Regions from separate parts of the Streptomyces sp. NPDC043867 genome, predicted to be linked through region 2. Evidence: riboswitches for the same ligand, from Rfam matches in the RefSeq annotation. Region 2 holds a riboswitch; each other region holds the start of a gene.

Region 1 (10,091 bases), on a different contig from region 2:
CAAGAACTTCCGCGCCGGCGACATCGTCAAGGTCGAGAACTCCAACGGCGCCACCATGGACCCGTTCGGCAACGGCTTCGGGGACTGGAATCTCGACTGGGAGAAGTGGCGCACCGGAAGCGCGCTGCTCGGTGGCACCCCCGACGGACCCCGGCCCGCGGACCGGGCGCGACTGCGTCCGGAGAGTGCCTGAGGCCGCGCCCCGCGAGGGGCGCCGGGCCGTGACCGGCACCGCCCCACCACACGGGCGACGGATCCGGCGGCCCCGGACGGCCCGCGGCCGCCGACACGCCCGGCCGGCCGGACGGTCAGGTTCCCTGCAGGGCCCTGCGGCGCAGCAGAGAGGCCAGCGTGGCGGCGAACTCCACCGGATCGACCGGAAGGGTCACCGCGGCCTCCGCACGGCTCCAGGTGGCCAGCCAGGCGTCCTGCGGGCGCCCGATCAGCACGAGGACCGGCGGGCACTCGAAGATCTCGTCCTTGATCTGGCGGCACACACCCATCCCGCCCATCGGCACCGCCTCGCCGTCCAGCACGCAGACGTCGATCCCGCCCTTGTCCAGCTCCGTCAGGACCGCGGCGGGCGTGGCGCACTCGATGAGCTCGACCTCGGGAACGTCGCCGGCGGGCCTGCGGCCGGTGGCGAGCCGTACCTGTTCGCGGGTGTTGGAGTCGTCGCTGTAGACCAGCACCGTGGCGGTCGGCTGCATTGTTCCTCCGTGACTTCGGCGTCGTACGGGTGTGAACCGCTGCGCGGATGCTACTCCCTCGCACACCGCCTCAGCACCGGTTCGGACAGGGCTTCGATGGGCCATACGGGCTGGACACACCCCCCGGACACTCCGAACGGCACCCCCCGGGGTGAGGGCGGGATAAGCGACCGACATAATGTCGGTCGTGGCGACAGCAACGACAGTAGAAACCGGGCACGCGCACCCGTCGGTCAATCGGCCGAACCTCACCAGCGTCGGAACGATCATCTGGCTGAGTTCCGAGCTGATGTTCTTCGCGGCCCTCTTCGCGATGTACTTCACCCTGCGATCGGTGACCGGGCCGGATCACTGGAAGGAAATGGCGTCCAGCCTGAACTTCCCGTTCTCGGCGACGAACACCACGATCCTGGTGCTCTCCTCCCTGACCTGCCAGCTCGGCGTCTTCGCCGCCGAGCGCGGGGACGTGAAGAAGCTCCGGATGTGGTTCATCGTCACCTTCATCATGGGTGCGATCTTCATCGGCGGTCAGGTCTTCGAGTACACGGAGCTGGTCAAGAAGGACGGGCTCTCGCTCTCCTCCGACCCGTACGGCTCGGTGTTCTACCTGACCACCGGCTTCCACGGCCTGCACGTGACGGGCGGTCTCATCGCCTTCCTGCTGGTCCTCGGCCGCACGTACGCGGCCAGGAGGTTCACTCACGAGCAGGCAACCGCCGCCATTGTCGTGTCCTACTACTGGCACTTCGTCGATGTCGTCTGGATCGGCCTCTTCGCCACGATCTACATGATCAAGTAGTCGGCGCGCCGCAACGGCGGACCGATCCATTCCCGAAGCATCGACGCAGAAGATCCTGACACCGGGGTAATCCGTGAAAAAGCTCTCCGCACGACGACGCCATCCGCTGGCGGCGGTCGTCGTCCTACTCCTCGCGCTGGCGGCCACCGGGGGGCTGTACGCCGCGTTCGCACCCGCGAGCAAGGCGCAGGCCGACGAAACCGCCCAGTCCCTCGCCATCGACGAGGGCAAGAAGCTGTACTCCGTGGGCTGCGCAAGCTGCCACGGCACCGGCGGCGTGGGAACCACAGACGGTCCCCCCCTCACCGGTGTGGGTGCCGCGGCCGTCGACTTCCAGGTCGCCACGGGCCGCATGCCGGCCCAGCAGCCCGGTGCTCAGATCCCGAAGAAGAAGAACATCTACTCGCAGGCCGAGATCGACCAGCTCGCGGCGTACATCGCCTCGCTCGGTGCGGGTCCCTCGGTGCCGACGAAGAACCAGTACAGCCCTGAGGGTGCGGACATCGCCAAGGGCGGCGAGCTCTTCCGCACCAACTGCGCGCAGTGCCACAACTTCACCGGCAAGGGTGGTGCGCTCTCGGAGGGCAAGTACGCGCCGGGCCTGGAAGACGTCGACCCGAAGCACATCTACGAGGCCATGCAGACCGGCCCGCAGAACATGCCGTCCTTCCCCGACACGACGATGCCGGAGAAGAACAAGAAGGACATCATCGCGTACCTCCACGCGGTCAACGGAGACGACACCGAGAGCCCCGGCGGCCTTGACCTGGGCGGCCTCGGGCCGGTCAGCGAAGGTCTGTTCGGCTGGATCTTCGGACTCGGCGCGCTCATCGCCGTCGCCGTCTGGGTCGCCGCTCGGACCGCAAAGGCCAAGAAGTCATGAGTAGCCAAGACATTCCAGAGAACCTGCCTGCTGAGCGGGCCACCGACGAGCAGCGCGCTGCGGTCGGCATCGCGGACGAGCAGAACCCGTTCGCGAACCCGGGGCTGCCGCCCCACGAGCACCGCGTCCAGGACATCGACGAGCGGGCCGCCAAGCGCTCCGAGCGCGTGGTCGCCATGCTGTTCACGCTGTCGATGCTGGCCACGGTCGCCTTCATCGTCTCGTTCGTGACGATCCCGGCCGACAGGTCGGTCTTCATCTGGCCCCTCGGGCACATCAGCGCACTCAACTTCGCGCTGGGCACCACGCTCGGTGTCGCGCTCTTCGCCATCGGCGCGGGCGCGGTCCACTGGGCCCGCACGCTGATGTCCGACGAGGAGGTCGCCGACGACCGTCACCCGATCGAGGCGTCGCCGGAGGTCCGCGCCAAGGTGCTGGCCGACTTCCAGCAGGGCGCCAAGGAGTCCGCGCTCGGCCGTCGCAAGCTGATCCGGAACACGATGTTCGGGGCGCTGACCCTGGTGCCGCTGTCCGGCATCGTCCTGCTGCGCGACCTTGGTCCGCTGCCCGGGGACAAGCTGCGTCACACGCTGTGGTCCAAGGGCAAGCTGCTCGTCAACATGAACACGAACGAGCCGCTGCGTCCCTCGGACGTCGTCGTCGGCTCGCTCACCTTCGTCAAGCCCGAGGGCCTGGAGGAGCACAGCGAGGAGTTCCAGACCGAGATCGCCAAGGCGGCCCTGATGATCGTCCGGCTCCAGCCGGACGACATCAAGGACAAGCGCGAGCTCGAGTGGTCGCACGAGGGCATCGTGGCGTACTCGAAGATCTGCACCCACGTGGGCTGCCCGATCTCCCTGTACGAGCAGCAGACGCACCACGTCCTGTGCCCGTGCCACCAGTCCACCTTCGACCTCTCCGACGGTGCCCGAGTGATCTTCGGCCCGGCCGGTCACCCGCTGCCGCAGCTGCGCATCGGTGTGAACGATGAGGGCTACCTTCAGGCGCTCGGCGACTTCGAAGAGCCCGTCGGTCCTGCTTTCTGGGAGCGCGGATGAGTACTTCAAAGAGCGAGCGTTCGCGCGGGAAGGCCCCCGCCGGTGAGCGGGTGGCGGACTGGGCGGACGGCCGGCTGGGGATCTACTCCCTCGCCAAGTCCAACATGCGCAAGATCTTCCCGGACCACTGGTCCTTCATGCTGGGCGAGATCTGCCTCTACAGCTTCATCATCATCATCCTCACGGGTGTGTACCTGACGCTGTTCTTCCACCCGTCGATGAACGAGGTGGAGTACCACGGCAGCTACGTCCCGCTGCAGGGACAGCTGATGTCCGAGGCGTTCAACTCGACCATGCACATCTCCTTCGACGTGCGCGGCGGTCTGCTCATCCGGCAGATCCACCACTGGTCGGCGCTGGTCTTCCTGGCCGGCATGTTCGTGCACATGATGCGCGTGTTCTTCACGGGTGCGTTCCGCAAGCCGCGTGAGGTCAACTGGCTGTTCGGCTTCCTGCTGTTCGTCCTCGGCATGTTCACCGGTTTCACCGGCTACTCGCTCCCGGACGACCTGCTCTCCGGCACCGGTGTCCGCTTCATGGAGGGCGCGATCCTGTCCGTGCCGATCGTCGGCACGTACCTCTCGTTCTTCCTCTTCGGCGGCGAGTTCCCGGGCGGCGACTTCGTCGCGCGGTTCTACTCGATCCACGTCCTGCTGCTGCCGGGCATCATGCTCGGCCTGCTGGTCGCCCACCTGATCCTGGTCTTCTACCACAAGCACACGCAGTGGGCCGGCCCGGGCAAGACCGAGAAGAACGTCGTCGGCATGCCGCTGCTGCCGGTGTACATGGCCAAGGCGGGCGGCTTCTTCTTCCTGGTCTTCGGCGTCATCGCGGTCATCGCGGCCATCGCCTCGATCAACCCGATCTGGTCCATGGGCCCGTACCGGCCGGACCAGGTGTCGACCGGCGCGCAGCCCGACTGGTACATGGGCTTCTCCGAGGGCCTGATCCGCACCATGCCGGGCTGGGAGATCAACCTGTGGGGCCACACCCTCGTCCTGGGTGTCTTCGTCCCGCTGATCATCTTCCCGCTGGTGCTGGTCGTCATCGCGGTCTACCCGTTCATCGAGTCCTGGGTCACCGGCGACAAGCGCGAGCACCACATCCTGGACCGCCCGCGCAACGTCCCGACCCGTACGGCCGTGGGTGTCGCCTGGATCACCTGGTACGTCGTCATGCTGATCGGTGGTGGCAACGACCTCTTCGCCACCCACTTCCACATGTCGATCAACTCGATCACCTGGTTCGTGCGCATCGCGTTCTTCGTGGCGCCGGTCGTCGCGTTCATCGTCACCAAGCGGATCTGCCTCGGCCTCCAGCGCCGGGACCGGGACAAGGTGCTGCACGGCCGCGAGTCGGGCATCATCAAGCGCCTGCCGCACGGTGAGTTCGTCGAGGTGCACGAGCCGCTCAGCCAGGAGTCGCTGCACACGCTCACCGCGCACGAGCAGTACGAGCCGGCCGAGATCGGCCCCGCGGTCGACGAGAACGGTGTCGAGCGCAAGGTCACGGGCACGCAGAAGCTGCGCGCGAAGCTCAGCAACGCGTACTACGGGGAAGAGAACCAGATCCCCAAGCCCACGGTCGAGGAGTACAAGGAGATCACGAGCGGCCACGGCCACCACTGATCCGCATCCCGGTCACGCGCTGATCGCCACGGCTGGAGCCCCGTCCATTGCATGGACGGGGCTCTTTGCCGTCCCCGGGCCTGGATAGGGTGGACCCTGTCTGTCACACGTCGTGCACGTGTCTTCTCGTCCCTTTTCACGAACCCAGGAGCGGCATATGAGTGCTGTGACCCCCGCTGGAGGCGACATCGCGGCGGGCCGTTCCTGGCCCCAGGTGCTGAACGGCCTGCTCGACGGCCGCGACCAGAGCGCGGACGAGACGGCCTGGGCGATGGACCGCATCATGCGCGGCGAGGCGACGGACGCGCAGATCGCCGGGTTCGCGGTCGCGCTGCGCGCGAAGGGCGAGACGGTCCAGGAGATCTCCGGTCTCGTCCGCACGATGTACGAGCACGCCAACGTGATCGAGGTGCCCGGCGAGACCGTCGACATCGTCGGTACGGGCGGTGACGGCGCCAAGACGGTGAACATCTCCACGATGTCCGCGATCGTCGTGGCCGGCACGGGTGCCAAGGTGGTCAAGCACGGCAACCGGGCGGCGTCGAGCGCGTCCGGCGCCTCGGACGTCCTGGAGAAGCTCGGCGTCAATCTGGAGCTGACGCCCAAGCGGGTCGCCGAGGTGGCCGAGGAGGCCGGGATCACCTTCTGCTTCGCGGTGAAGTTCCATCCGGCGCTGCGTCATGTGGCCGCCGCGCGCGGGCAGTTGGGGATCCGGACCACCTTCAACTTCCTGGGCCCGCTGACCAACCCGGCGCGGGTGAAGGCCCAGGCGGTCGGCGTGGCCGACCTCAGGATGGCGCCCATCGTCGCCGGTGTCTTCGCGGAGCGGGGCCACTCCTCGCTGGTCTTCCGCGGCGACGACGGTCTCGACGAGCTGACCACCACGGCCACGTCGAGGGTGTGGGTCGTGCGCGAAGGAAAGGTCCGCGAGGAGAGCTTCGACCCGCGTGACGTCGGCCTCGAGCTCGTCCCCGTGGAGGCTCTGCGGGGCGCCGACGCGTCGTACAACGCGGATGTCGCCCGGCGGCTGCTGAACGGCGAGACCGGGCCCGTACGGGACGCGGTGCTGCTGAACTCGGCGGCGGCCCTGGTCGCCCTGGAGCCGGGAGACGGACCGCTCGCGGAGCGGATCCGCGCGGGGATGGCGAAGGCGGCCGAGGCCATCGACTCCGGGGCCGCCAAGCGGACCCTCGACCGGTGGGTCGCGGCCAGCCACGCCTGAGCCGAACGCGAGGTGCGCGGGGCGCGGTCCGGATTCTGGACTGCGCCTTGCGCGCCGACGATCTTCTGGCAAGATGCTGTACCAGGTCATGAGCGACAGCCATGAGGCCCCGGCCGGCTGTCCGGCAACCCTCCGTCCGTGGCGGGGTGCCCCGGGTGAAGACCAGGCCGTAGGCAGCGAGGTCTGCGGCAAGCGCGGACCCCTCGCCTCACCAGGGGTCCTGGTCGTCGAGGGAGCCTTCTGTGAGCAAGCGAATGCGATAGGGCGTAGCGCCCCGCCTCCGCACACCCTTTTCACCTTTTCCTGTGCCGGAGCCGCCCCCTTCGCGGGCCGTCCGCACAGCGAATCCGCCTGCTTCTCACAGGAGTTCGCCATGGCTGTCCCCACCACTGCCGCCGACCGGTCCCTTTGTGCCCCGCTGCCCGTTCTGGGCCGGGATGTCACCGTCCCGCTGGTCACCGGCGGCGAGGTCACGTACGCCGCGCTGGACTACGCGGCCAGCGCCCCCGCCCTGCAGCGGGTGTGGGACGACGTCGCCGCGTACGCCCCGTACTACGGCAGCGTGCACCGCGGCGCCGGATACCTGTCCCAGCTGTCCACCGACCTCTTCGAGAACGCCCGCACGACCGTCGCCGAGTTCCTCGACTGCCGCGCCGGCGACCAGGTCGTCTTCACCCGCTCCACCACCGACTCGCTCAACCTGCTCGCCTCCGCTCTGCAGGCCGACTGCCAGGTCTTCGTCTTCGAGACCGAGCACCACGCCTCGCTGCTGCCCTGGCGGGACGCCCGCGTGACGTACCTGAACGCCCCGCGCACCCCGGGCGAGGCCGTCGCGACGCTGGAGCGGGCGCTGGCCGGCCGTGACCCGTACGGGCCGGCCCTGGTGTGCGTCACCGGTGCCTCGAACGTCACCGGCGAGCTGTGGCCGGTGCGCGAGCTCGCCGCAGCCGCCCACGCGCACGGCGCGCGCATCGTCCTCGACGCGGCCCAGCTCGCCCCGCACCACCCGGTGTCCGTGCAGGACCTGGACGTCGACTGGGTCGCCTTCTCCGGACACAAGCTCTACGCGCCCTTCGGCTCCGGCGTCCTCGCCGGCCGCGCCGACTGGCTGACCGAGGCCGAGCCGTACCTCGCGGGCGGCGGCGCCAGCCGCAAGGTGTCGCGGCGCACGGACGGCGGGGTCGACGTGGAGTGGCACGAGAGCGCGGCCCGGCACGAGGCCGGCTCGCCGAACGTGATCGGTGTCCACTCCATCGCGTCGGCCTGCAAGGCGCTGACCGAGGCCGGATTCGACACCCTGGTGGCCCGCGAGCAGCACCTCATCGACACGGTCCGCGCGGGCCTCGCCGAGGTGCCCGAGGTGCGGGTGCTGTCGCTCTTCGGCGACGACGCCCCGCGCGTCGGCGTCATCTCGTTCGTCGTCGACGGCTGGAACAGCTCGCACTTCGCGGCCGCGCTGTCCGCCGAGTACGGCATCGGGGTGCGCGACGGACTCTTCTGCGCCCACCCCCTGGTGCGCACCCTGCTGGGCACCGACCCGCAGAGCCAGGGGGAGTGCGGCGCCCCGGAGGCCGCGCCCGGCGAGAAGTCGCTGAACGCCATCCGCGTCAGCTTCGGCGCGGGCACCCCGGACGAGCACGTCGAGCGCTTCGTCCGCGCCGTGAGGGAACTCGTGCGGGACGGCGCCCGGTGGCAGTACCGGACCGAGGACGGGCGTTGCGTCCCGGCGGTCTGACGCCGTAGGAACGGCTCGGCGCCCCGGGGGCGGTGGGCGCGGTGCGGTCCCGGCGGGTCAGGAGTCGAGGCCGATCGCGAACGCCGCCTCCAGGTCGTGCTGGGAGTACGTGCGGAACGCGACGTGGGTGTCGGTGCCCTCGACACCCGGGATCTTGCTGATCCGGCCGGGGATGACGTCGGCCAGGTCGTCGTGCGCCTGGACGCGGACCATGGCGATCAGGTCGTACGTCCCGGTGACGGAGAAGACCTCGCTGACGCTGTCGAGGGCCGCGATCGACTCCGCGATCTCGGGGATCCGGTCCACGCTGGTCTTGATGAGCACGATCGCGGTGATCACGGCTGGTTCTCTCCCTCGGGGGCCGTCACTGGGGTTTTCACTCTAGTCGCACGGCCGAAGCGCACCCAGGCGTGGAGGAACCCGGCGAAGAAGCCCAGCAGGTGGGCCAGGTAGGCGACCCCGGGGCCCTGGTCGTCGCGGCCCGCCGCCAGCCACTGCAGGACCGCCCAGAAGGGCAGCACCACCCAGGCCGGGAAGCGCAGCGGCAGGAAGAAGAGGAACGGGAAGAGACTGGTCACCCGGGCGCCGGGGAACAGGTACAGGAACGCGCCGAGGACCGCGGAGACCGCCCCCGAGGCACCGACGAGGGGCTGCGTGGACTCGGCGTTGGCGACCGCGTACCCGAGCAGGGCGAGATATCCGCAGCCCAGATAGAAGAGGGCGAACTCGACATGGCCCATGCGCTCCTCCGCCATCGCCCCGAAGACGCAGAAGAAGAGCATGTTGCCCAGGAGATGGAGCCAGCTGCCGTGGATGAACAGGGCCGTCGCGGGGGTGAGCCAGGCCCGGGGCACACCGTCGAGAAGCTCGGCCGGCACCACGCCCCAGCGGCGGAAGTAGGCCTGCTGGGCGGCGAGCAGCTCGTCCCCGGTGCCGTAGGCGGGGTTGAGTCCCGCCGCGGGGCCGATGACGAAGACCAGGCAGCAGAGGCCGATCAGTCCGTACGTCACCGGCGCCGACCGTCCCCGGCTCGTCCCGCCGACCGCCGCACTCCACTTTCCGGTCATGCGGCAAAGCATGACGTAACGGGACCGGACCGCGCAGACCGCCTCGCCGCGTGGACGCCCGAGCGTCGGAGTCCCGCCAGGCCGTAGGGTACGAGCCACACGCACCAGGAAAGCTGGCGCATCACGGACACTAGAGGGAAGGCGAAACAGCCACGATGACGGTTCCCCTGCCGACCGCCGAGACCCGGTGGCGCTGCATGCTCTGCGGCAACCTCACGCGTTTCGACGTGACCCGCTCCTCGAAGGTCGTCGAGTATGTGCACCTCGACCTGGCCGGTGAGCCGAAGGTCGAGGAGCGGGAGGTGGTCAGTGAGACCATCGACTCGGTGCGGTGCCGCTGGTGCAACGCGGTGGACCAGGTGGAACTCGTGGACAGGCCGGGCGCCGGCTCCTGACGATGGGGGTCCCCCCGCTCGAGCGAAGCCGAGAGTGGGGGAGGGCCCCGCGAGAAATTGGGGTGTGAGGGATGGTGGAGACCACGGGCGGGGAGCCGGACGACGGCACCGCCGAGGTGCTCGACCGTCCGCTGCCCGACGGCGTGCGCCGCCGGGTCGTGCAGATCGTCTCCGACGGCTTCGGCGGCCTGACCATGGCCGAACTCCCCGCCCAGCTGCGGCAGTATGCGCGGTTCGCTCCGAACCGGCGGGCCAAGTTCGCGGGCAACGCCATGGCCGCGGCGCTGGAGACGGAGCCGCTGTTCAGACAGCGCATCGCCGAGAAGCTGAGAGAGGCCCAGCCGGAACTGACCGGCGCCCTCGACGCGGGCTCACCGCCCCCGGCCGCGGACCCGCTGGACGTGGGGGCCGCGGCCTACGTGTTGCGCCCCACGGGCTGGGTGAAGCTGGTGACCGCCGCGGGCGAGGAGGCCCAGCGGGCGGACGCCGAGCGCGCCGACGAGGAGAACCGGGCCGAGCTGGAGCGGCTGCGCGAGGAGCTGGCGGCGGCCCGCGGCCAGACCAGGGCCGAGACCGAGCGGCTGCGCACGGAGC
Region 2 (10,091 bases):
CCTGATCGGCTGCGGCATCATCGCGGGCCTCAACGGCCTGCTGGTGAACCTGGGACTGCTCGCCTCCCTCACGCCCGCCCTCACCGCCGTCGCCTCCGGCTTCATGGCGCTGCTCGCCGTCTTCGTCGGCCTCAACACCGCGAAGGAGTTCGGCGGCACCCCGGTCCTCGGCGGCGCGGCCGCCGCGATCGTCGTCCACGCGGGAGTCGCGAAGGTGACGGTCTTCGGCACGACGCTCTCCCCGGGCCAGGGCGGCGTCCTCGGAGCGCTGGCCGCGGCCCTGCTCGCGACGTACGTCGAGAAGTGGTGCCGCGGCCGGGTCCCGGACGCCCTCGATGTCCTGCTGACCCCGACCGTCACCGTGCTCGTGGCCGGCCTGGTCACGATCTACGGCCTGATGTACGCGGCCGGAGAGGTCTCCTCGGCGATCGGCACCGCGGCCGACTGGCTGCTCGGCCGCACCGGCGCCTTCGCCGGGCTGGTCCTGGGCGGCCTGTTCCTGCCGCTGGTCATGCTCGGCCTGCACCAGGCGCTGATCCCCATCCACACCACCCTCATCGACCAGCAGGGCTACACCGTCCTGCTGCCCATCCTCGCGATGGCGGGCGCGGGCCAGGTCGGCGCGGCCCTCGCGGTCTACGTCCGGCTGCGCCATGACCGGACGCTGCGCACCACGATCAGGTCGGCGCTCCCGGCGGGCCTGCTGGGCGTGGGCGAGCCGCTCGTCTACGGCGTCTCGCTGCCCCTCGGCCGGCCGTTCGTGACCGCCTGCGCGGGCGGCGCGGCCGGCGGCGCCTTCGTCGGGTTCTTCTCGATGCTCGGCGACCGGGTCGGCTCGACGGCCATCGGCCCCTCCGGCTGGGCCCTGTTCCCGCTCCTGTCCGGCAACCGGAGCCTGACCCTGACCGCCGCGATCTACGCGGGCGGCCTCCTCACCGGCTATCTGGTCGGCTTCGGCGCGACCTACTTCTTCGGGCTCGGCGCCGTCGAGCGGCCCGACGACGCCGCGGTGACCGCGGCCGCCTCCCCGCGGTGAGCCGCGGGCCGGACCACCGGTTCGGCGGCGTGTGCGATTCTGCGTAGGACAGCACTCCGCCCGGGGAGGGACACCGCACGCCCATGAACCACGCACAGCTGACCGCTCTCGGCCGCGCCCTGCGCCTGCTCGGCGAGCACGGCGACGCCCTCGGCGCCGACAGTCCCGACGCGAAGCTGCACGAGGTCAAGGCCGATCTGAAGCGGGCCCTGGACCTGCTCGAGGACACGGTCACGACGGCGGTGCCGACGACGCGCTGCGCCGAGCACCCGACCGGCCCCGTCGACAAGGGCGCCGTCGACCTGTGCCTGCTGTGCGAGACCCGGCGCCGCGCCGCCCGCCGCTCCGAGGTCAACGGCGCCTACGCCCACGGCCGCCCCACCGGCCCCGGCGAGTCCCCCGACCGCACGCAGTCCCGCTACGGCGTCCGCGCCGACCGGCCCGAGCCGCAGCAGCGCTGGTTGCCCGAGGTGTGGAACGGCCAGGCGTGGCAGCTCTGCGGCACTCCCCGCCGCGACCGGCACGAGGCCGAGCGCTACCTCGCCGCCGAGCGCAGGTCCCCCCGGCCCGGCATGGCCTACCGCCTGGTCCACGAGTTCACCGACTACGAGGTGCTGCGCATCTGGGGCACCCCGGTCAAGATCGACATCGAGCCGATGGGAAACCTGTGACCGGGGTGCCCGGGCGCTAGCCCGGGCTCAGCCGACCCGGGCGCAAGACCCGGAAAGCCGACCCGGGCACTAGGGCCTGTCGTTTGGATCATGCCGGCGTCGCGGGGTCTGGCACGCACATCTGCGGCGTTGTCGTCGGTCGCCGACGCTCCGCGTCGACTCCCTCCTCCGCCTTGCAGCTGCACGCGCCAGACCCCGCTCGGGTCGGTCAGGACAAAGCGTCGGTCACAGCCAGCCTGATCCAAACGACAGGCCCTAGCCCCGGAAAGCTGAGGGCGCCCGGCGCCGGCTCAGCTGAGGGTGCCCAGCGCCGCCGCGTCGTACGCCTTCAGCTCGTCGAAGCGGCCGGCCAGGACCTTCGCCGCCCACTCCGGGTCCTGGAGCAGCGCGCGGCCGATCGCGACGAGGTCGAACTCGTCGCGCTCCAGCCGGTCGAGCAGGTCGTCGATGCCCCGGACGGAGGAGCCCTCGCCCTGGAAGGCCTTGAGGAACTCGCCGTCCAGGCCGACCGAGCCGACGGTGATGGCGGGCCTGCCGGTGAGCTTCTTCGTCCAGCCGGCGAGGTTGAGGTCGGAGCCGTCGAACTCGGGCACCCAGTAGCGGCGCGTGGAGGCGTGGAAGGCGTCGACTCCGGCCGCCGCGAGCGGGGCGAGGATCGCCTCCAGCTCCTCCGGGGTCTCGGCGAGCCGGGCGTCGTAGTCCTGCTGCTTCCACTGCGAGTAGCGGAAGAGGACCGGGAACTCGGGCGAGACGGCGGCGCGGACCGCGGCCACGATCTCCGCGGAGAACTTCGCGCGGGCCACCGGGTCCCCGCCGTACGCGTCGGTGCGCCGGTTGGTGCCGGCCCACAGGAACTGGTCGAGCAGGTAACCGTGGGCGCCGTGGAGTTCCACGCCGTCGAAGCCGATGCGCTCCGCCTCCGCGGCGGCCTTCGCGAACGCCTCGACGACGTCGTCGATGTCCTGCTGGGTCATGGCCCGGCCCTTGGGCTCGGCGCCCTCGGCGTGGATGCCGGAGGGACCCATCGGCGGGGCGTCCGCGAACGGCGGCTCACCGGCCCGGCGCACCATGCCGATGTGCCACAGCTGCGGCACGATCGTGCCGCCCGCCGCGTGCACGGCGTCGGCGACCTTCGTCCAGCCGGCCAGCTGCTCCTCGCCGTGGAACCGCGGCACGCTGTCGCTCTGACCCGCGGACTCGTGGCCGACGTACGTGCCCTCGGTCACGATGAGGCCCACGCCCGCGGCGGCGCGCCGGGAGTAGTAGCCCACCACGTCCTCCCCCGGGACGCCGCCCGGCGAGAACTGCCGGGTCATCGGTGCCATCACGATCCGGTTCGGGACGGTCAGACCGTTCAGGGACACGGGACGGGACAGGATCTCGGCTGCGCGGGACGCGGAATCGGCGCTCACGTGGGGGCTCCTCTGGACGGCAGGTCAGGACGGGGGCATTCCGGTGGGTATGTGCACGTGCATCGACCCACCCTCCCGGTAACGGCCCCGCCCGTCATGGCATTCCGGGTCCCTGGCCCACCTCGGTGTGATCCCGGCCACGGAACGGCCTCCGACCCCGAAAACGCCCGAGGGCGGCACCCCCGTAAAAGGGGTGCCGCCCTCGGAAAGGACGAGCCTGATCCGCGAGGATCAGAAGTCCATGTCACCGCCCGGCATGCCACCCGGGGCGCCGCCTGCGGCGGCCTTCTCGGGCTTGTCGGCGATGACGGCCTCGGTGGTGAGGAACAGCGCGGCGATGGACGCGGCGTTCTGCAGGGCAGAGCGCGTGACCTTCGCCGGGTCGATGATGCCCTCGGCGATCATGTCCACGTACTCACCGGTCGCGGCGTTCAGGCCGTGGCCGACGGGCAGGTTGCGGACCTTCTCGACGATGACGCCGCCCTCGAGACCGCCGTTGACGGCGATCTGCTTGAGCGGGGCCTCCAGGGCGAGCTTCACGGCGTTCGCGCCGGTCGCCTCGTCACCCGTCAGCTCCAGCTTCTCGAAGACCGAGGAGGCCTGCAGCAGGGCCACGCCACCACCGGCGACGATGCCCTCCTCGACGGCCGCCTTCGCGTTGCGAACGGCGTCCTCGATGCGGTGCTTGCGCTCCTTGAGCTCGACCTCGGTGGCGGCACCGGCCTTGATGACGGCCACGCCGCCGGCCAGCTTCGCCAGACGCTCCTGGAGCTTCTCGCGGTCGTAGTCCGAGTCGGAGTTCTCGATCTCGGCGCGGATCTGGTTGACCCGGCCGGCGACCTGGTCGGCGGAGCCGGCGCCGTCGACGATCGTGGTCTCGTCCTTGGTGATGACGACCTTGCGGGCACGGCCGAGCAGGTCGATGCCCGCGTTCTCCAGCTTGAGGCCGACCTCCTCGGAGATGACCTCGCCGCCCGTGAGGATGGCGATGTCGCCGAGCATGGCCTTGCGGCGGTCACCGAAGCCCGGGGCCTTGACGGCGACGGACTTGAAGGTGCCACGGATCTTGTTGACGACCAGGGTCGACAGGGCCTCGCCCTCGACGTCCTCGGCGATGATCAGCAGCGGCTTGCCCGACTGCATGACCTTCTCGAGGAGCGGCAGCAGGTCCTTGACGTTGCTGATCTTCGAGTTGGCGATCAGGATGTACGGGTCGTCGAGGACGGCCTCCATACGCTCCATGTCGGTGGCGAAGTACGCCGAGATGTAGCCCTTGTCGAAGCGCATGCCCTCGGTGAGCTCGAGCTCCAGACCGAAGGTCTGGGACTCCTCGACCGTGATGACGCCTTCCTTGCCGACCTTGTCCATCGCCTCGGCGATGAGCTCGCCGATCTGGGTGTCGGCGGCGGAGATGGAGGCCGTCGAAGCGATCTGCTCCTTGGTCTCGACATCCTTCGCCTGCTCCAGCAGGGCACCGGAGACGGCCTCGACGGCCTTCTCGATACCGCGCTTCAGAGCCATCGGGTTGGCGCCGGCGGCGACGTTGCGCAGGCCCTCGCGGACCAGCGCCTGGGCCAGGACGGTCGCGGTCGTCGTGCCGTCACCGGCCACGTCGTCCGTCTTCTTCGCGACTTCCTTGACCAGCTCGGCGCCGATCTTTTCGTACGGGTCCTCGAGCTCGATCTCCTTGGCGATGGAAACACCATCGTTGGTGATCGTGGGGGCGCCCCACTTCTTCTCGAGGACGACGTTGCGACCCTTGGGACCAAGGGTGACCTTGACGGCGTCGGCGAGCTGGTTCATCCCGCGCTCGAGACCGCGCCGTGCCTCCTCGTCGAACGCGATGATCTTGGCCATGTGAAGTGGTCCTCCCGGACTGGGGTGGATTGCTCCGGACCGCGCTGGCGCCCGCGACGGACGGCCTGCCTGCCTCGTGGTTCCTTGCCCCACATGGCCTGCGGGCCTCGCCGACCCGGTCCTTCGTTGTCACTCTCACCTTCAGAGTGCTAACGCCAATGATTAGCACTCGACCCCCGAGAGTGCAAGACGCTCCCCCGCAGTGAGCCCCTTCCAGGGGGCGCGCGGACCCCGACGGAAGCACTCCCACGCGCCCGCACGCCCCGCCGCGGCACCCGTCCCGGCCTCCCGCAGGCCCCGCCGCGGACCTCGCCCCGGCCGGGCCGGGGAACGCCCGAGGGGCCCGTACCCCTGATGGGATACGGGCCCCTCGACGTGAGTGAATACGTGCGTCGGTGGCCGATCGCGCCGAGATCAGACGGCGAGTTTGACCATGTCCGCCTGCGGACCCTTCTGGCCCTGCGAGATCTCGAACTCCACTCGCTGACCCTCTTCAAGGGTGCGGTAGCCGTCCATCTGAATCGCGCTGTAGTGCACGAAGACGTCCGCACCACCGTCGACCGCGATGAAGCCGTACCCCTTCTCCGCGTTGAACCACTTGACGGTGCCCTGAGCCATGCCTAACTCCCCTATTACTGGCCCTTGCACAGATCCGCACTTCGCGGATCCGGGTCAGACCTCACCCCCCAACGGTTGGGGGTGTGCGCCGGAACGCGTCGACCGCGGCTGAATGTATCTGTCCAACTGCCGTCTGCAACAGGTCAGTCGGACGAGAAATCCGGGCACGCATGATCGGCAATATGTGGAGGACTCGCACACGTTCAGGGCAAGTCGGGCCACGTAAGCGCCATGAAAGGCTTGAAATAGCCGGGCACATTGGCTGCTTCTTGTCCGACACCGGATCAACGTTCATATGCGCCCGGCATGGAAAGCGCGGCAGCTTCCCCAACTGTACCGTGCTCAACCATGCAGAATTGCCCCCTCCGTTTCTCTTGCGGAGAGGGCAATCCGGGGGAACAGCCGGTTTTCGAAGCCTGGTTGTCAGCAGCCGCCGGCCACGGCCGGGATGATCGAGACGCCCGCGCCGTCCGGCGTCGCCGTCTGGAGGCCCTGCTCGAAACGCACGTCGTCGTCGTCCACGTACACGTTGACGAAGCGGCGCAGCTTGCCCTGGTCGTCCAGGACGCGCGCGGCGATGCCCGTGTGGTTCTTCTCCAGGTCCGAGATGACCTCGGCGAGGGTCGCGCCCTCCGCCGGGACCTCGGCCTTGCCACCCGTGTAGGTGCGCAGGATGGTGGGGATGCGAACGTTGACGCTCATGATGCGAGGCCAGCCTCTCGGAAGGAGTCCAGGTTCGGGCGGATGGTCGCGGTCAGACCGGTGCCGGCCACCGCGTCGAGGGTCTTGAGGCCGTCACCGGTGTTGAGGACGACCGTCGTCAGGGTCGGGTCCAGGACGCCGCTCTCGATCAGCTTCTTCGTGACCCCCACGGTCACGCCGCCCGCCGTCTCGGCGAAGATGCCCTCCGTCCGCGCCAGCAGCTTGATCGCGTCGACGACCTGCTCGTCGTCGACATCCTCCACCGCACCGCCGGTCCGGCGCGCGATGTCGAGGACGTACGGCCCGTCGGCCGGGTTGCCGATGGCGAGGGACTTGGCGATCGTGTTCGGCTTCTGCGGCCGTACGACGTCGTGTCCCGCCTTGTAGGCCACGGACACCGGCGAGCAGCCCTCGGCCTGGGCGCCGAAGATCCTGTACGGCCGGTCCTCGACGAGGCCGAGCCTGATCAGCTCCTGCAGCCCCTTGTCGATCTTCGTGAGCTGGGAGCCCGAGGCGATCGGCACGACCAGCTGGTCCGGCAGCCGCCAGCCGAGCTGCTCGCAGATCTCGTACGCGAGGGTCTTCGAGCCCTCCGCGTAGTACGGCCGCAGGTTGACGTTGACGAAGCCCCAGCCCTCGCCTGCCGGGTCGCCGATGAGCTCGGAGCAGAAGCGGTTGACGTCGTCGTAGTTGCCCTCGATGCCGACGAGCTCGCCGCCGTAGATCGCGGCCATGACGATCTTGCCCTGCTCCAGGTCGTGCGGGATGAACACGCAGGAGCGGAAGCCGGCGCGGGCGGCGGCGGCGCCGACGGCACCCGCCAGGTTGCCGGTGGAGGAGCAGGAGAGCGTGGTGAAGCCGAAGGCGCGGGCGGCCTCCAGGGCCTGCGCGACGACGCGGTCCTTGAAGGAGTGCGTCGGGTTGCCCGAGTCGTCCTTGACGAAGAGCTTGCCGGGGTCGACGCCCAGTTCGCGCGCGAGGTTGTCGGCCCGCACGAGCTTGGTCCAGCCCGGGTTGATGTTCGGCTTGTCGGCGACGTCCGCGGGGACGGGCAGCAGCGGCGCGTAGCGCCAGATGTTCGCGGGGCCCGCTTCGATGCGCTTGCGGAGTTCCTCGGTGTCGTACGCCGAGAAGTCGTAGGCGATCTCCAGCGGGCCGAAACACTCCTCGCAGGCGAAGACCGGGCCGAGCGGCACGCGGTGTCCGCATTCGCGGCAGGAGAGGGCCGCGGCGGGGCCGAGATCGACGGAGTCCGCGGCGGTGGAAGAATCGGTGGTGCTTGCAACTGTCTGCGCAGCCATGGAGGCGAGGCCCTTTCTCCTCATCTTCCTCACGGCGCACTTCGCCGTGAGACGGATTTGGCACCTTCCCTAGCCGGGAGCCTCGCGACGCTGATCGGCGATGATCAGGACGAGACCGGCTGGAGGGTTGCCGGGGCTTCAACGGGCCGTATCCCTCTGCCCCTCTGGATGAGCGGTGTTCAGTTGTTGGTCGCGACGCGGGGACCGAGCCAGGACATGCGATGGTCATCCGCGTTGTTCAAGACTGTAACCGAAGGCCAGGACAGTTGAGATAGTCGTCCGAACCGCGAGATGGATCACACCCCGGCGGGGCGTGTGGTCGGACAGTGAGGAGCCCGGACCGTGCTGGAAGAAGTCGAGCGCTGGCTGAGCACCCGCTCCTGGTCCGTGACCGACCGTCCGCTCCACCAGCTGACGGCCGCCAAACGCGCCACGGGGTCGACGGTCAGCGTCGTGCTGCCCGCCCTGAACGAGGAGGAGACCGTCGGCGCGATAGTCGCGGCCGTCCGCCGCGACCTGATGCTGCGGGTCCCGCTCGTCGACGAGATCGTCGTCGTCGACTCGGGCTCGTCCGACCGCACCTCCGAGGTGGCCGCCGCGGCGGGCGCCCGCGTGGTGCACCGGGACGACATCCTGCCGCGGCTCCCGCCCGTCCCCGGCAAGGGCGAGGTCCTGTGGCGGTCCCTGCTGGTGACGAGCGGGGACATCGTCTGCTTCGTCGACGCGGACCTGCGCGAGTTCTCCTCCGACTTCGTCACGGGGATCGTGGGCCCGCTGCTCACCGACCCGGGCGTGGCCCTCGTCAAGGCCATGTACGACCGGCCGCTGACCGTGTCCGACGGGTCCGCCTCCGGCAGAACCGCCGCGGGCCAGGGCGGCCGGGTGACCGAGCTCATGGCGCGTCCGCTCCTGAACATGCACTGGCCGCAGCTCGCGGGCTTCGTCCAGCCGCTGGGCGGCGAGTACGCGGCGCGCCGGTCCCTGCTGGAGCGGCTGCCGTTCCCCGTCGGGTACGGGGTGGAGCTGGGCATGCTGGTGGACGCGCTGCACCTGGTGGGTCTCGACGCGCTCGCCCAGGTCGACGTCGGGGTGCGCAGGCACCGCCACCAGGACGGGCAGGCACTCGGCCGGATGGCGGCGGCGATCTACCGCACCGCCCAGCTCCGGCTCGCCCGCGGGCACCTCGTCCGCCCGGCCCTCACCCAGTTCGAGCGGGGCGAGGACGGCTTCGTGCCGCGCACCCACTCCGTGGACACGCAGGAGCGGCCCCCGATGGCGGAGCTGGCCGAGTACCGCTCACGCAGAGTGGCCTGAGCCCGGACACCGGGTACCGCCGCGTGCCGCCGAGTGCCGCCGGATGACGTGCTCCGGCGGCCGAGGGCGAGGCGGTGCCCGCCCGTACGTTTGAGCGTTTCCGAGCCGGGCTAGGTTGAGGTCTATGGCTTCCACGCACGGTGACCACCAGATCCTTGTCGCGTCCAACCGCGGCCCGGTCTCCTACGAGCTGCGCGAGGACGGCTCGCTCCACGCCCGGCGCGGCGGGGGCGGGCTGGTCTCGGGACTGTCGGCGATCGGGCCGGACGCGGGCGCCCTGTGGGTGTGCGCGGCCCTCGGCGACGGGGACCGCGAGGCGGTGCGGCGGGGCGTCGGCGAGGACGGCGTGCGGATGCTCGACATCGACGCCCAGGTGCACACGGACGCGTACAACGGCATCGCGAACTCGGTGCTGTGGTTCGTCCACCACATGCTGTACCAGACCCCGCTCGAGCCGGCCTTCGACGCGGAGTTCCGGCGCCAGTGGGCGTCGTACGAGACGTACAACCGGGCCTTCGCCGACGCGCTGGCCTCGGCGGCGGCGACGGGGGCCTCGGTCCTCGTGCAGGACTACCACCTGACGCTGGTGCCCGGGATGCTCCGTGAGCTGCGGCCCGACCTGCGCATCGGGCACTTCTCGCACACGCCGTGGGCGCCGGTCGACTACTTCCGGATGCTGCCCGACGACATCGCGCAGCAGGTGCTGCGCGGGATGCTCGGCGCGGACCGGCTGGGCTTCCTCACCCGTCGCTGGGCGGACGCGTTCACCGCGTGCTGCGAGGACCTGGCCGGCGGTCTCGGCGGCACCCGGGTCGGGGTGCACGGCCTGGGCGCGGACGCGGACTTCCTGCGCGCGCGCTCGCACGAGGCGGACGTCGACGACCGGATGGCGGCGCTGCGGGAGCAGATCGGCACGTCCCCCGAGGGCGGCCCGCGCCGGACGGTCGTACGGGTCGACCGCACCGAGCTGTCGAAGAACATCGTGCGGGGCCTGCGGGCGTACGAGCAGCTGCTGGAGGAGCGCCCCGAGTGGCGCGAGCGGGTGGTGCACGTCGCCTTCGCCTACCCGTCCCGCCAGGACCTGGCCGTCTACCGGGACTACACGGCCGAGGTGCAGCGCGTCGCCGACACGATCAACTCGCGGTACGGGACGCCCGGCTGGACCCCGGTCGTGCTGCAC
Region 3 (10,091 bases), on a different contig from region 2:
CGGTCCTCCAGGAACCGGAAGAGCTCCTGCTCAGATGTCATCGAGGTCACCCGCCCCGAGTAGCCGCGGTCGCCCTTGTCAAACGCTGCTCTCGCGGACTCCGGCCGGCGTGACCCGCCCGATTCACGCGGGGGGCGAGGGGTACTCGCGGGACAAAAACCCCACAAGGGACGGATGCACCATGAACCTACTGGTGAACGACATGGCGGCGAGCGCGAACCGCGGTCTGGTGGCCGGCTTCGCGCCGCTGGTGATCGGTCTGGCCGTCGTGGCGCTGCTGGGCGGTGCCATGTGGATGGGCAGCCGGGTCCGCCGCGAGGAGCCGCCGCGCCCGCGGGCCGACGAACAGCCGAAGCCGCCCGCGAACGGTCCGGTGTTCGAGGTCTACGAGAACCGCGAGCCCGACGAGGTGCCCCGGAGCAGTCAGCGTCTGACCCCGTACCAACTGGCGGCCCACGGCAACATCGCCTCGAAGCCGAGCGGGGACACCACACGACGCCGGTGGAGCGCGGGCTCCAGCGGCTCCTTCGGCAGTGGCGGCTCCGGCTCCCACTGACCGCGGCCCGCTCTTCCCTCCCCGGTCCCCCGCGGGCCGCGGGGAGAGCCGTCGCCCGGTGACCGGCCGACGCGCGGCCGGTCACCGTCACGCCTTCACGAACGCGCTGTTTCCGTTCTGCGAACAACGGGCCGAGGGAGAGGACGGGCGCACCCGGCCGGGGTGACCATGCAGGTCCACGGGGCCCGCACCCCGCGCCCTCCTCCCGCTGGGAAGCACCATGAGCCTGCCGTCGTCCGCCACCCTCCCGTGGGAGTCCGAGAGCTGGAACGCCGCCGCCGCGGTCCGGCCGCGCGAGCTGATGTCCGCCGAACCGGCCCCCCGTCACGCCCCTGTCGAGCACCGGCGGGTCCGTGCGTCCCAGCCGTCGGCGGACGAGATCGTCGTCACCTGGGTCGCGTACGCGGACGACGTCCCCGTGCGCTCCGGGACGTGCCGCCCGCCCCTCATCTCACGTGCCGTGCCCGCCCCGCCCGACGGACGGTGGCGGTCCGGACGGGCGACCGTGCTCGTGAGCCGGCGCCACGTCGACCTCATGCGTGTCACCACCACGGCCTGTCTCCCCCGGGTGCCTCCGCCGCCTGATCGCCCCTCCTCCCCCACCGCATCCGTGCTGCCCGCCGCCCGGCCGAAGGTGCGGCACGCAGCCCCGCGGTGCCTCCACGCACGTCTGCACTCGTACACCGCGCGTGTCTCCGCACGCCGCACAAGGGAGAACCATGAGCCAGCCGATCGACTCCGTCACCGCAGGTCACACGCCCGAGGAGGAACCGGCGGGACCCGACACCCCGGCCTGGTCCTTCGAGACGAAGCAGGTCCACGCCGGTGCCGTGCCGGACCCGACGACCGGGGCGCGGGCGGTGCCGATCTACCAGACCAGCTCGTTCGTCTTCCGCGACACCCGGCACGCCGCGGACCTGTTCTCGCTCGCCGAGCCCGGCAACATCTACACGCGCATCCACAACCCCACGCAGGACGTCTTCGAGCAGCGCATCGCCGCGCTGGAGGGCGGGGTCGCCGCCGTGGCCCTCGCCTCCGGGCAGGCCGCCGAGACCTGGCGATCCTGACGCTGGCGGGCGCCGGTGACCACATCGTCTCCAGTACGTCCCTCTACGGCGGCACCTACAACCTGTTCCGCCACACCCTGCCGAAGTTCGGCGTCGAGGTGTCCTTCGTCGACGACCCGGACGACGCCGAGGCCTGGCGGGCGGCGATCCGGCCGACCACCAAGGCGCTGTTCGCCGAGACGCTCGGCAATCCGCGCGGCAACGTCCTCGACGTCCGGGCGGTCGCGGACGTCGCCCACGAGGCCGGTGTCCCGCTGATCGTGGACAACACGGTGCCGACCCCGTACCTGCTGCGGCCGATCGAGCACGGAGCCGACATCGTCGTGCACTCGGCCACCAAGTTCCTCGGCGGGCACGGCACCACGATCGCCGGTGTCGTCGTGGACGGCGGCACCTTCGACTTCGGTGCGCACGCCGAGCGCTTCCCCGACTTCACCGAGCCGGACCCCAGCTACCACGGGCTGCGGTACTGGCCCGCGCTCGGTCCGGGCGCCTTCGCGATCAAGCTGCGGGTGCAGCTGCTGCGCGACCTCGGGCCCGCGCTGTCGCCGCACTCCGCCTTCCTGCTGCTCCAGGGAGTGGAGACGCTCAGCCTGCGCATCGAGCGGCACTCCGCCAACGCCCAGGCCCTGGCCGAATGGCTGGAGCAGCGCGACGAGGTCGCGGCCGTCCACTATCCGGGGCTCGAGTCCAACCGGTGGTACGAGGCCGGGCAGCGCTACCTTCCCCGGGGCGCGGGCGCGGTGCTGGCGTTCGAGCTGCGGGACGGTGTCGAGGCAGGGAAGCGGTTCGTGGACGCGGTCGAGCTGTTCAGCCATCTCGCCAACATCGGTGACGTACGCAGCCTGATCATCCACCCGGCGTCCACGACGCACAGCCAGCTCGACGAGGACGGCCTGGCGGCGACCGGGACCTCGCCGGGGCTGGTGCGCCTGTCGGTCGGCATCGAGAACCTCGCCGATCTCAAGGCGGACCTGGAGGCCGGCTTCCGCGCCGCGAAGGGCGCGTCCTGAACACCGTGCCGGCGACCTCCCGGGTCCCCCTCCCGCCGGCCTCCGGGGCGTGGCGGGAGGGGGACCCGGCCGGACGGCGCCAGTGGCACGTCCGCGGGAAGCCGCTGTCCCTGGAGGCGGGCGGTGAACTGCAGGGTGTGCGGCTGGCGTTCGAGACCTGGGGGCGGCTAGCGCCGGACGGGTCCAACGCCGTGCTGGTGCTGCACGCGCTCACCGGCGACAGTCACGTCGCCGGACCCGCCGGGAGGGGGCATCCCACTCCGGGCTGGTGGGACGGGTTGGTGGGACCGGGCCGGGCACTCGACACGGACCGCTGGTTCGTCGTCGCCCCGAACGTGCTGGGCGGCTGCCAGGGCAGCACGGGACCGTCCTCCCGGCGTCCCGGCGGACGGTGCTGGGGCGGCGATTTCCCGTTTCTGACACAGCGTGACCAGGTGGCGGCGGAGGCCGGCTTGGCCGACGCGCTCGGCATCGGCCGGTGGGTGCTGGTGGTGGGCGGGTCGATGGGCGGGATGCGTGCCCTGGAGTGGGCCGTGTCGTACCCGGAGCGCACGGACTCGCTGCTGCTGCTGGCGACGACCGCCGCGGCGAGCGCCGAGCAGATCGCCTGGGCCTCGGCGCAGGTCCACGCGATCCGCGCCGACCCCCACTGGCGCGGCGGCGACTACCACGACGCCGGGCCCGGCCGCGGACCGCACGCGGGACTCGGCCTGGCCCGGCGCCTCGCCCATGTCACCTATCGCAGCGAGCCGGAGCTGCGGACCCGCTTCGGCCGCGGGTACCAGGGCACGGAGGAGCCCTGGAACGGTGGCCGGTACCAGGTCGAGTCGTACCTGGATCATCATGCCGCCAAGCTGGTGCGCCGCTTCGACGCGGGCAGCTATGTCGCGCTGGCGGAGGCCATGAACAGCCACGACATCGGGCGGGGCCGCGGGGGTGTCCGGGCGGCGCTGAGCCGCGTCACGGCCCGGACCCTGGTGGCCGCGGTCGACGCCGACCGGCTCTATCCTCCCTACCAGCAGGCGGAGTTGGCGGCCGGGATCGGCACGGCGGACCGTCTCCGTACGGTCGTCTCCCCGTACGGCCACGACGGCTTCCTCATCGAGGTGGAGCAAGTGGCCGCGCTGGTGCGGGAACTGCTCGGACAGGTTCCGGCCCGCGTCCCTCCCCCGGCACTCGGACGGGCCGCCCCGACCACGTCGTGAGACGTCGCGCAGGCCTTCTTGACGCTCTCACGGAGCGCGACGACACTGACGGGGACGGTCACGATTGTCAGCGCCCCGCGTGCAGGCTCCCTGCTCGTACGGTCATCGGCCCCGGCCCGCTGGCAGGCAACCCTTCCACCGCGACGGGGTGCCCCGGGTGACGACCGGGTTCCGCCGGTGCGGCGGGACAAGCGTGGTCTCGCATCTCGCGAGCCCCGAGCGTGGACCGGTGGGAATGCCCAGGAACGGTTTGACGAGGCGCCTGCACATCGATCTGTCGCGTGTCTCCAGCGCCTACTAGCCCGACGATCCGGACCGGCACGAGAGCGCAGTCACTCCGTTTCGTCGCGGCGCCCACCGGGCGGCCGGACTTCCTCACCCGTGGAGAGTCATGCCCGAGACCATGTCGCACGCCTTCAGCACGAGCACACCCTGCGCCACGTCCGACGCCGGACGTCCCGACGGCACCCCCGGCCCGGTTCCCGGTTCCCGCGTCACGGGGTCGCCGACCGGCCCGCGCCGCCTCCACAGCCGTATCGGCGTCGGCCTGGCAGGCGGCTTCTACCCGGCACCGCACCGCTACCGGCTGTACCTGTGCACCGACTGTCCCCGTTCGCTGCGCGTCTCGATCACGCTGGAGCTGCTGGGCCTCGGGGACTTCGTCGCCACCACGCCCCTGGCGCACACCGGTGACACCGGCGAGGTGTCCGACGGGTTCGCGGCCCTGCGCCGGGCCTACGAGGCGACCTGGCACCACTACGAGGGCCCGCTCACCGCGCCGGCCCTCTGCGACGGCTGGACCGGACGCGTCGTGAGCAACCACACGCCCGACATCCTGCGCGACCTCGCGGGTCTGGCGGTCCGCACCGGCACCGGGCTTCCCGCACTCCGCCCGCCGGCCCGCGCCGCGGACATCGACGCCCTGAGCGAACTCCTGGACGCCGACGTCGTACCGGCCGCCGCGCCGCACAGGCGGTCCGCCGCACTCGGGCGGCTGAACCGGCGGCTGGCCTCGGCGCCCTACGCCTCGGGCCGCGACCTGACCGCCGCGGACGTGGACCTCTGGGTCGCCCTCGTCCACCTCGAGGACCCGGACGCGCTCGCCCCGTACGGACACCTCCAGGACTACGTACGACGGCTGGCCGCGCTCCCGGCGTTCCGCGGACGGACGAGCCGCGCCGGTGCCGTGCAACCCCGGGTTGCACGACCGAGGTAGGCCGTGGCGGCGAAGGCCCCGCCTGTGCCGCTCCCCATCCGTCCGCTGTCCGCCGCTATCCGTCCGCGCGCTCGACCGCTTCCCGCGAGATCTGCTCGAACTGCGCGGCCATAGCCTCCTGGAGCGCCCGGGCCGCCGACAGCGGGCGGACCATCACCGTGAGGTCGTCGATCCTGCCGTCCTCGTCGAGGTGCAGGAAGTCGCAGCCCTCGATCTCCCTGTCGCCCACCTTCGCCCGGAAGATCAGCGCGTGGTCGCCGCCGTCGGCGCCGGCGATCTCCCGGACGTAGTAGAAGTCCGTGAAGACACGGGAGACGCCGCGCACGATGGCCGCGGTGATCGCCCGGCCGGTGTACGGCTTGAAGACGACAGGGCTGGTGAACACGACGTCCTCGGCCAGCAGCGCCTCGATCGCGGCGTGGTCGTTCGCCTCCACCGCCTTGCGGAACGGATGCATCGCGCCCACCTTACATAGTCAACTAATTGATTAGGTGTGGAAGAGATTACTCACGGAGTCGGGTGGACATCTAGCCTTGGGCGCATGGCATTGCGCAACGCGGTCCTGGCCGCGCTTCTCGAGGGCGAGGCGTCGGGGTACGACCTGGCCAAGGGGTTCGACGCGGCGATCGCCAACTTCTGGATGGCGACTCCCCAGCAGCTGTACCGGGAACTCGACCGCATGGCGGGCGAGGGGCTCATCGCGGCCCGGCTGGTGCGGCAGGAGCGCAGACCCGACAAGCGGATGTTCTCGCTCACCGACGCGGGCCGCCGCGCGCTGCGCGACTTCACGGCCGCCCCGCCGAAACCCACGGCCATCCGCGACGAGCTCCTGGTCAAGGTCCACGCCGTCGACGAGGGCGACCTCGATGCCGTGCGCGCGGCGATCACCGAGCGGCTGGAGTGGGCGCGCGCGAAACTGGCCCGCTACGACCGGCTGTGCGCCCGCCTCCTCGACGGCCGCACCGAGGAGGAGTACCTGTCCGGCGCCGAGCGGATCGGCCCGTACCTCACGCTGACACGGGGCCGCGCGTTCGAGCGGGAGAACATCACGTGGGCGGAGTGGTCCCTGCGCATCCTGGAACGACGGGCCGCCGTGCGCGGCTGATCCCCGGCCCGGCCCCGGGGCCCACCACGCGGGGGGGGCGGCGTATTCCCTCCGACGCATCGGATGTCCTATGGCTCCGAGTGACGTGCCTATTGGTCACCTATGGCCCCGTGCGTCTACGTTCGTCGTATGTCGAAGATTCTTTTTGTGATGACCGGCGCCGACCACTGGACGCTCGCGGACGGCAGCAAGCACCCGACCGGCTTCTGGGCCGAGGAAGCGGTCGCCCCGTACGAGGCGTTCACGGCCGCGGGCCACGAGATCGTGGTCGCCACGCCCGGCGGTGCCGTACCGACCGTGGACCGGGCGAGCCTCGCGCCCGAGGTGAACGGCGGCCAGGAGGGCGCCGACCGGGTCGACGGAGTCCTGGCGTCGATCAGCGAGTTCCGGCAGCCGATCCGGCTGGAGGACGTACGGCTCGACGACTACGCCGCCGTCTACTACCCCGGGGGCCACGGTCCGATGGAGGACCTCGCGGTCGACACCGTCTCCGGCCGGCTCCTCGTCGACGCCCTGGCATCGGGCAGGCCCCTCGGTGTGGTCTGCCACGCCCCGGCCGCGCTGCTCGCCGCGCGGCAGGAGGACGGCGCCAACGCCTTCGCGGGGTACCGCCTGACCGGGTTCACCAACGCGGAGGAAACCCAGGCCGGCTTCGCCGACAAGGCGAAGTGGCTGCTCCAGGACCGGCTCGTCGAGGCGGGCGCGGACTTCCAGGAGGGTGAGCCGTGGGCCCCGCACGTGGTGGTCGACCGCAACCTGGTCACCGGCCAGAACCCGTCCTCCTCCGCTCCGCTCGCCGCCGAGCTGCTGAAGAAGCTGGCCTGAGCGTCCCGAGCCGCGACCCCGCGCCCCGGCGGACCGGGACCGCGCCGCCCTTCCGGGGCGCCGGTACCCCGGCCCGCCGGGGCGTTTTTCGTACGTCACCGGCCCGCCGTCCGCCCCGCGCAGGCCCGTCTGATCCACCCGGAGACCCGCAGCACGTGACCACCGCCTCCGGAACGCCGATACTGCAAGAGGCGGATCTCATCAGGAGGTACCCATGAAGATGCTCATCAACGTGGCGGAGACAGTGGTCGCGGACGCCCTGCGGGGCATGGCGGCCGCCCATCCGGAGCTTACGGTCGACGTCGAGAACCGGCTGGTCGTCCGGCGCGACGCCCCGGTGGCCGGACAGGTCGGGCTCATCTCCGGTGGTGGTTCCGGGCACGAACCGCTGCACGGCGGATTCGTGGGTCCCGGCATGCTGTCGGCAGCCTGTCCGGGCGAGGTCTTCACCTCCCCGGTGCCGGACCAGATGGCACGGGCCGCGGCCGCGGTGGACAGTGGCGCGGGCGTGCTGTTCATCGTGAAGAACTACACGGGTGACGTGCTCAACTTCGACATGGCGGCGGAGCTCGCCGAGGACGAGGGCATCCGGGTCGCCAAGGTCCTCGTGAACGACGACGTCGCCGTCACCGACAGTCTGTACACGGCGGGCCGGCGCGGCACCGGCGCGACGCTGTTCGTGGAGAAGATCGCCGGGGCGGCCGCCGAGGAGGGCGCGCCGCTGGAGCGGGTCGAGGCGCTCGCCCGGCAGGTCAACGAGAACTCCCGCAGTTTCGGGGTGGCGCTCTCCGCGTGCACCACTCCGGCCAAGGGCAGCCCCACCTTCGACCTGCCGCCCGGGGAGCTGGAGCTGGGCGTCGGCATCCACGGCGAGCCCGGCCGGGAGCGGCGCGCGATGATGACCTCGCGGGAGATCGCCGACTTCACGCTGCACGCGATCCTCGAGGACCTCGACCCGCGTGATCCGGTCCTGGTCCTGGTCAACGGCATGGGAGCGACTCCACTGCTGGAGTTGTACGGGTTCAACGCCGAGGTGCAGCGGGTGCTGACCGAGCGCGGTGTCGCCGTGGCGCGCACACTCGTCGGCAACTACGTCACCTCGCTGGACATGGCGGGCGCCTCGGTGACCTTGTGCCAGGTGGACGAGGAGCTGCTGCGGCTGTGGGACGCCCCGGTGGAGACCCCGGGCCTGCGCTGGGGCAGGTGAATCCCCCCGACGTCCGGTCCCGACGTCCGGTCCCGACGTCCGGTCAACGTTCGTACCACGCAAGGAGATTCCGTGCTCGACGCCGACTTCTTCCGACGTTGGATGGCGGCGACCGCCGCGTCCGTGGACCGCGAGGCCGAACGGCTCACCGCGCTGGACTCACCCATCGGCGACGCCGACCACGGCAGCAACCTCCAGCGTGGTTTCACCGCCGTGGTGGCCACGCTGGACAAGGACGCGCCGGACACGCCGGGTGCCGTCCTGACGCTCGCCGGCCGGCAGCTGATCTCGACGGTGGGCGGCGCGTCGGGGCCGCTGTACGGCACCCTGCTGCGCCGTACGGGCAAGGCCCTCGGGGAGGCTCCCGAGGTCAGCGGGGAGCAGTTCGCGCAGGCACTGCGCGAGGGCGTGGACGCGGTGATGGCGCTGGGCGGGGCCGCGCCCGGCGACAAGACCATGATCGACGCGCTGGTGCCCGCCGTGGACGCGCTCGGCCAGTCGTTCGCGGCGGCCCGTACCGCGGCCGAGGAAGGTGCCGTGGCGACGACTCCGCTGCAGGCGCGCAAGGGCCGTGCCAGCTATCTGGGCGAGCGCAGCATCGGGCACCAGGACCCGGGTGCGACGTCCGCGTCCTTGCTGATCGCGGCTCTCGTGGAGGCGTCCGGTGAGTGACGGCAAGCTGGTCGGGATCGTGCTCGTGTCGCACAGTGCAGCCGTCGCCGCCTCGGTCGCCGAGCTGGCGTCGGGGCTGTCGGGCGGCGGCGCGACGGCTCCGGTGGCGCCCGCGGGCGGCACCGTGGACGGCGGCCTGGGGACGAGTGCGGAGCTGATCTCCGCCGCGGCCGCCTCCGTGGACCGGGGCGCCGGGGTCGCCGTCCTCATGGACCTCGGCAGTGCGGTCCTCACCGTGAAGGCGCTCCTCGCGGAGGGTGACGAGCTGCCCGAGAACACGCGGCTGGTCGACGCGCCCTTCGTGGAGGGTGCGGTCGCCGCGGTCGTGACGGCTTCGGCGGGCGCGGACCTCGCGGCCGTGGAGGCCGCCGCGGCAGAGGCGTACGCGTACCGGAAGGAGTGACACGGCGGTACGGGGCGTGCGTGCGCCGCGTACCGCGAGCCCTTGCCCCTGGCGGGCGGGGGCTCGTTCGTGTCCGGGGGCGGGCCGGACACGAACGCGACCGGTCGGGCGGGTGCTCAGTTCCGGTTCTCGGCGAGGAACTTCCGCGCCAGCGTCCTGCCCCGGGCCGCCGTGGCCCGGTGGTCCTCGATCGGGGACCCGCCGGAGTTCTCGAACACGATGTACGTGACACCGGAGGGCACACCGCCGCCGCGCGGGTCGGTCCGGATGCCGAGGCCCCGGGCGGCCGCGTACGACGCCTCGCCGATGATGTCGCGCGGTCCGACGTCGCCGACGACCGCGTACTGGACGCGGCCGCGGTGGATGACGGCGGCGACGGACCCTCCGGTGATGCCGTGGTCGCGGTGGTTCCACACGGGACCGGGGGACGGCACGACGATGTACGGCAGGGTCTCGGCGCTCAAGTAGCGTCCGTCGGACTGCTGAAAGGCCGTCATGGACGAGAAGAGCGGGTCGGTGCGCCGGTTGCAGCGGGGGCCCGGCCTGCCGTCGCAGTCGATGTCGAGGTCCGCCTTGAAGAACACGGCCCCGCGGCCGCCGCACACGGGGATGTCGGCGGGGGCGTCGTCGTCGCTGCGGTAGCGGCCGGAGGAGACCGGAGCGCAGTGGCGGACCGCGGCGAGCAGGTCGGCCGCGCTGACGTCTCCTTCGCGCCCCCGGGGTCGTTCCGCTTCACGCACCGGGGGCCGTTGCGTTCCGGCGGAGGGGGCGGGGGGCGGCGGTTTCGCGGGCAGCGTGGTGGGGGCGAGCAGGGCGGCGCCG

What was found. A riboswitch is a leader RNA that binds a small molecule or an ion and turns the genes downstream of it on or off. The one in region 2 is predicted to bind S-adenosylmethionine.
Region 1: another riboswitch for S-adenosylmethionine. It lies ahead of AC069T_RS06515 (aminotransferase class V-fold PLP-dependent enzyme); the one in region 2 lies ahead of thrC (threonine synthase).
Region 3: another riboswitch for S-adenosylmethionine. It lies ahead of AC069T_RS02245 (glutathione S-transferase family protein); the one in region 2 lies ahead of thrC (threonine synthase).

What each region holds. Positions count from the first base shown of each region.
Region 1 is NZ_JBWKDS010000005.1:2,379-12,469, forward strand. It holds gene AC069T_RS06480 (L,D-transpeptidase) at 1-193, shown strand, start outside; gene AC069T_RS06485 (response regulator) at 309-710, opposite strand; gene ctaE (aa3-type cytochrome oxidase subunit III) at 889-1,509, shown strand; gene qcrC (cytochrome bc1 complex diheme cytochrome c subunit) at 1,583-2,392, shown strand; gene qcrA (cytochrome bc1 complex Rieske iron-sulfur subunit) at 2,389-3,450, shown strand; gene qcrB (cytochrome bc1 complex cytochrome b subunit) at 3,447-5,078, shown strand; gene trpD (anthranilate phosphoribosyltransferase) at 5,236-6,300, shown strand; SAM riboswitch class IV at 6,385-6,501, shown strand; gene AC069T_RS06515 (aminotransferase class V-fold PLP-dependent enzyme) at 6,674-8,035, shown strand; gene AC069T_RS06520 (Lrp/AsnC family transcriptional regulator) at 8,093-8,374, opposite strand; gene AC069T_RS06525 (rhomboid family intramembrane serine protease) at 8,371-9,102, opposite strand; gene AC069T_RS06530 (hypothetical protein) at 9,258-9,497, shown strand; gene AC069T_RS06535 (NYN domain-containing protein) at 9,569-10,091, shown strand, end outside.
Region 2 is NZ_JBWKDS010000021.1:16,912-27,002, forward strand. It holds gene AC069T_RS21315 (PTS transporter subunit EIIC) at 1-1,036, shown strand, start outside; gene AC069T_RS21320 (hypothetical protein) at 1,120-1,707, shown strand; gene AC069T_RS21325 (NADH:flavin oxidoreductase) at 1,998-3,119, opposite strand; gene groL (chaperonin GroEL) at 3,351-4,976, opposite strand; gene AC069T_RS21335 (cold-shock protein) at 5,391-5,594, opposite strand; gene AC069T_RS21340 (MoaD/ThiS family protein) at 6,018-6,296, opposite strand; gene thrC (threonine synthase) at 6,293-7,597, opposite strand; SAM riboswitch class I at 7,615-7,772, opposite strand; gene AC069T_RS21350 (glucosyl-3-phosphoglycerate synthase) at 7,940-8,911, shown strand; gene AC069T_RS21355 (alpha,alpha-trehalose-phosphate synthase (UDP-forming)) at 9,036-10,091, shown strand, end outside.
Region 3 is NZ_JBWKDS010000002.1:58,698-68,788, forward strand. It holds gene AC069T_RS02225 (four-helix bundle copper-binding protein) at 1-41, opposite strand, end outside; gene AC069T_RS02230 (DUF6479 family protein) at 182-556, shown strand; partial or broken gene AC069T_RS02235 (bifunctional o-acetylhomoserine/o-acetylserine sulfhydrylase) at 1,276-2,636, shown strand; gene metX (homoserine O-acetyltransferase MetX) at 2,633-3,841, shown strand; SAM riboswitch class IV at 3,898-4,041, shown strand; gene AC069T_RS02245 (glutathione S-transferase family protein) at 4,233-5,057, shown strand; gene AC069T_RS02250 (nuclear transport factor 2 family protein) at 5,113-5,514, opposite strand; gene AC069T_RS02255 (PadR family transcriptional regulator) at 5,599-6,162, shown strand; gene AC069T_RS02260 (type 1 glutamine amidotransferase domain-containing protein) at 6,292-6,987, shown strand; gene dhaK (dihydroxyacetone kinase subunit DhaK) at 7,202-8,194, shown strand; gene dhaL (dihydroxyacetone kinase subunit DhaL) at 8,267-8,866, shown strand; gene AC069T_RS02275 (PTS-dependent dihydroxyacetone kinase phosphotransferase subunit DhaM) at 8,859-9,269, shown strand; gene AC069T_RS02280 (glycoside hydrolase family 75 protein) at 9,386-10,091, opposite strand, start outside.